2 regions of the Paenibacillus phoenicis genome follow, and region 2 is predicted to be linked to the other one. Evidence: predicted binding sites of a transcription regulator. Region 2 holds the regulator's gene; the other holds the start of a gene.
What was found. Region 2 encodes Rex, which represses fermentation and respiration genes when NADH is low (regulators of the CRP and FNR family bind a similar motif). Its sites were predicted from a motif close to TTGTGAAATATTTCACAA; they were not measured.
Positions count from the first base shown of each region.

Region 1 (2,205 bases), 110 kb from region 2:
TCCTCGTTATTATTGGAATAAGTGTTTGGACAGCGCCTTATTTTTCGGAAGCGGTGTTTTACTTGCATGGGGACAAATTCAGACCGATCCATCAGGAGCCGCAGGCGGTAACGTATCGATCCTATGACGGTCAAGAGGTCGTGGTCATGAACGGTAACGATCCGGGCCAAAAGCGGGTAAGTATCGATCGGCAGGAATATAAGGTCCACGTTCTGGAAGCCCAGTGGGTTCCACGCTATGAGGTGATCTATCCGTCAGGGGAGCGGTTCCAGGTGGAAGCGCACGACGAGATCTTGTTGTGGCTGGACGATCAGGGCGAGTTGGTCCCTGAAATCTCATGGAACATCAATGGTGTCCCCCAGCCCATCGACGAACACGTTGGCTTGTATAGTCCTAGTATGATCGTCCGAGCGGCCTTTCCCGAATACCACAGCAAACAGGGGAGCTTGCTGCTCTACTACGGCTCCTATGTGCTCATGTTTTTCGGATGGAGCTTATTCCGCTTTGAGAAGCTGCAAAACGTCTTATTTCATCTCTCCTTACACGGGTTATGGGTGCGCGAGGCGGAACCAAGCGATTTCTATTATGTCTCCTGTAAAATCAGCGGTATCGCGATTATTGGTTTAGGAATCTATGTTTTCATCCAATCGTTCTTCATCTAAAAAACAAGGCCAACCTCATTCGGTTGGCCCTTCGTTTTGCTGTTATTTAACTTCCGTTGCACCTGTTACTTTGCCGTCGATTTTCGCGCTGGCTTGCACGTCGGCATTGGCGAAGTAAAGGTTGCCGTCAATCGTAGCGTTTTCGTACAGGTTGAAGCCGTTCGCTTCTACATATACGTCACCTTTCACGGTACCGCCTTGAATTCTCAGGTTTTCACTTTGTACGATCAATTTCGGAACCGTTAAGGTGTAAGAAGCAGTAACATTATGGTCTTCATCCTGCGCATACAACGCGATCTTGCGGTAGATGTCCTTCGACGCATCGTTTTTATCGTGGAATTCGCCGGCAACAACAACATCTTGATCCACCGTCAAGTCGTTTAGAATCGCGATGATCCAAGTCCCTTTCTCACTCACTGCATTCACGAACGCATCCGCTTGATTTACGATCGAAGCCGATGTGGTGGCGTCCGTTTGCTCCGCAGGTTTATTGGCGTTTGCCGCCGAGTTCCCGTCATTCGAACCGCAACCTGCCAGCAGTGCTGCAGCAAGCCCGGCTACAACCAATCCTTTGACCATTTTCATGTTGTTTCCCTCCTGTTTTTCTCTTCAGTTTGAATTATAAAAAAAAGCGGCTTTTGTTAATGTGATTTTTTTCACTTATATGTGCGAAATTTCACATTGTTGGTCACAGCTTGTTCATCTTTGACGCTCCCTCCTCAAAACCTCGTAAGTTCGACTTGACCGCTGCCGCCCGGTACTGTTCCTCGACGAACCTACAACCGGACTTGATACGCGGAGCCGCCGTGTGCTGTGGGATGGCATCACGGAATTGGCTCGGGCGGATGCGCGGGTTACCACCACAAATCCAAGGGTATCAGCCCTGAACGCGTAATTTAAACCTCGGCCTCCATCCGTCCGAGAGCGGCTAGCGAGAACTCATCCTGCGTATGGAAACTCAATCGTCCGATGCCGGCTACAGTCAAGTCGACGTAATTTTCATGTTCCTCATCCCCTTATTAAGGTTGGGCGAAGAACATCCCTTCTGCCGCTTTAAGCCAAGCTCTTCAAGTATTCGCGGACTTGCCCCGGCGTCTTGGCGAATTTGCTGTGCAGGTGGGCGATTTTCTCCCCGTTTTTATAGACGAGCAGGCTGGGAATCCCTCGCACCTCATTGGCTTCAGCCAGCGGCTGGAATTCCTCTGCATCCATCGCGTAGAACTCTTTGTCCGGATGCTCCTGGATGATATCCCCGATAAACCGGTCGAGGTTCTTGCAATCCGGGCACCAGGTCGTATCAAATTTGATCACCGTATACTGATCTCTTTGAATTAATTGTTCGAATTGCGATTCCGATTGGACACGTTCCATCCGGATCCACTCCTTTAATTGTAGTTTTGATAGTTTAATTTTGAAAATTTGCTCTACATTGATTATAGCGCATCCGTGCAAAGACGCCAGCGTCTTCATCAAGGTTTCATCTTCGCGGATCCATGGTACAATCTTTGGTAAAAATAACGTGAAAGGACGGGGCTGCATCATG
Region 1 is NZ_JAYERP010000001.1:1,493,184-1,495,388, forward strand. Features, by position in the region: gene U9M73_RS07005 (DUF6199 family natural product biosynthesis protein) at 1-662, shown strand, start outside; gene U9M73_RS07010 (polymer-forming cytoskeletal protein) at 705-1,247, opposite strand; gene U9M73_RS07015 (thioredoxin family protein) at 1,716-2,033, opposite strand; gene U9M73_RS07020 (YnfA family protein) at 2,203-2,205, shown strand, end outside.
Region 1: the regulator Rex is predicted to act here: its motif matches at 1,327-1,344, upstream of U9M73_RS07010 (polymer-forming cytoskeletal protein).

Region 2 (2,205 bases):
CTGCCAAGATGTCGATTTCCTCGTCCGTCAAATGCACAGCGTGGGCAAGCAGGGTCGGGCGGGAGAACATCCCCAGCTTCAGCAAATGTTCTACCGGGCGGACGCCGTAATCGTTAACGTTCTGCTCTACCTCGGCGCGCGTCTCCGACATATGCGTGTGCATCGGCAAATCGAGATCATGGGCAGCTTGCACAAATTTCTCGATAAAGGCTGGCGGGCAGGTGTATGGTGCATGCGGCGACATCATCGTGGTGATGCGGCCTTCTGCCTTGCCGTGCCAGTTCTGAGCAAACGCGATCGCTTCTTTGAGCTTCTGATCTTGCTCTTCCGGGGAGCACAACCCGATGGCCCCGCGCATCAACACGGCGCGAATACCCGATTCCTCCACGACTTTGGCCACTTCGTCCATGTGATCGTACATATCCAGGAACGTCGTCGTCCCGCCCTTGAGCATTTCCAACACAGATAACGCCGTACCGGCATACACATCCGCCGCAGTAAATTTGGCTTCCATCGGCCACATTTTCTCCTGCAGCCAGGTTTGCAGCACCATATCATCCCCATAGCCGCGCAGCAGCGACATCGCCGCATGGCCATGGGTATTGATCAGGCCCGGCAGGAACAACAACCCTTTGCCGTCCAACGTTTCGGCGCCTTCCACGCCTTCCGGGCGCTCTTCGCCAATATAGCTGATCGTATCGCCCTCAACGAGCATATATCCGTGAATTACAGGACGGTCCGCATTTAAGACGGCAAACGTCCCGTTCTTAATTAACCATTTACGACTCATACGTTGCTTGTTTCCTTTCCGTCTTCCAAGTAGTAAGCCAAGCTCAGCAAATCAGTAGTGAAGTCAGCCGCATGGATCCGAACTTCCGGCGGAACCTTCAGAATCGTTGGCGCGAAGTTCAGAATCGCACCGATTCCGGCGGCAACCAGCTCATCCGCTACGCGTTGCGCCTCCGTATCCGGCACGGTGATGATGCCGATGCGGATATTTTTCGCCCGGACGGTTTCCGCCAGCTCTTCGATCGGCTGAATCGTGATGTTGTTGATCTGCTTGCCGATCTTAGCCGGTGAAGCGTCGAACACCGCAACAATCTTCATATTATCCTTCAAATACGCATTATAATTCGAAAGGGCTTGCCCCAGATTCCCGGCACCCACCAGCGCGACGTTAATCTGTTGGTCCAGATTGAGAATTTGTTGAATTTTTTCAATCAAATAAGCGACATCGTAGCCGATCCCCTTCCGGCCAAAATCGCCGAAATAAGCCAAATCCTTACGGATTTGCGCCGGATTGAGATCCAGCTTCTGTCCGAGCTCCTGGGAGGACACCGTTGGCACCTCCCGTCGGCTGAGTTCATTTAAGAAACGCAGGTAAACCGGCAGTCTGCGGACGACAGCGTCCGAAATTTTATCTGACTTCATGCTTGTTCCCCCTATTCTTCAATGCGATCTATGAAGCGGCTTAGGCTTCGGGATTTAACCATTCCGAGATGCGCGGAACCATCTGAGTTAATGGCATATGCTCCATCTTCGGTCCGGGCAAAGAGTATAAGAAATATTTTCCATAATAAGATTCCAGGATCCGGGTATCATAAACGATCACGATGCCGCGGTCCTGCGACGAGCGGACAAGTCGTCCGAATCCTTGCTTAAAGCGGATAACCGCTTGCGGGACGGACAGTTTCATGAATGGATTCTTCTTCTCCCGCTGCAGGCGTTCGCTCTTCGCTTCCATCAGCGGGTGGTTTGGCGGCTGGAACGGCAAGCGTACGATCGCTAAACTGGTCAGCGCCTCGCCAGGAATATCCACCCCTTCCCAAAAGCTGCTTGTCCCGAGCAGCACCGATGCGCTGTTCCCTTGGAACCGCCGGGTCAGCTTGGTGCGGCTGCCGCTGTCCATCCCTTGTCCGATCACCGTGATTCCCTCCGCTGCGAGCAGTTCCTTCAGCGGGTCATACACCTGCCTGAGCATCCGATAGGATGTAAACAGCACCAGCATGCGACCTTGCGTCGCCACCGCGGCATCCGCCAGCGATTGCACCAGCGTATGAATGAAATGGTCATCCCCCACGCTGCCCTTCACACTTGGAAAATCGCGCGGGATCACCAGCAACGCCTGATCGCGGTAGTTAAACGGCGAGGGCAGCATCGCTGTGATCAACCGATCCTCTTCCGCCGCCTCAGTCAAGCCAAGCT
Region 2 is NZ_JAYERP010000001.1:1,603,375-1,605,579, forward strand. Features, by position in the region: gene U9M73_RS07525 (amidohydrolase) at 1-790, opposite strand, end outside; gene U9M73_RS07530 (redox-sensing transcriptional repressor Rex) at 787-1,431, opposite strand; gene dinG (ATP-dependent DNA helicase DinG) at 1,472-2,205, opposite strand, start outside.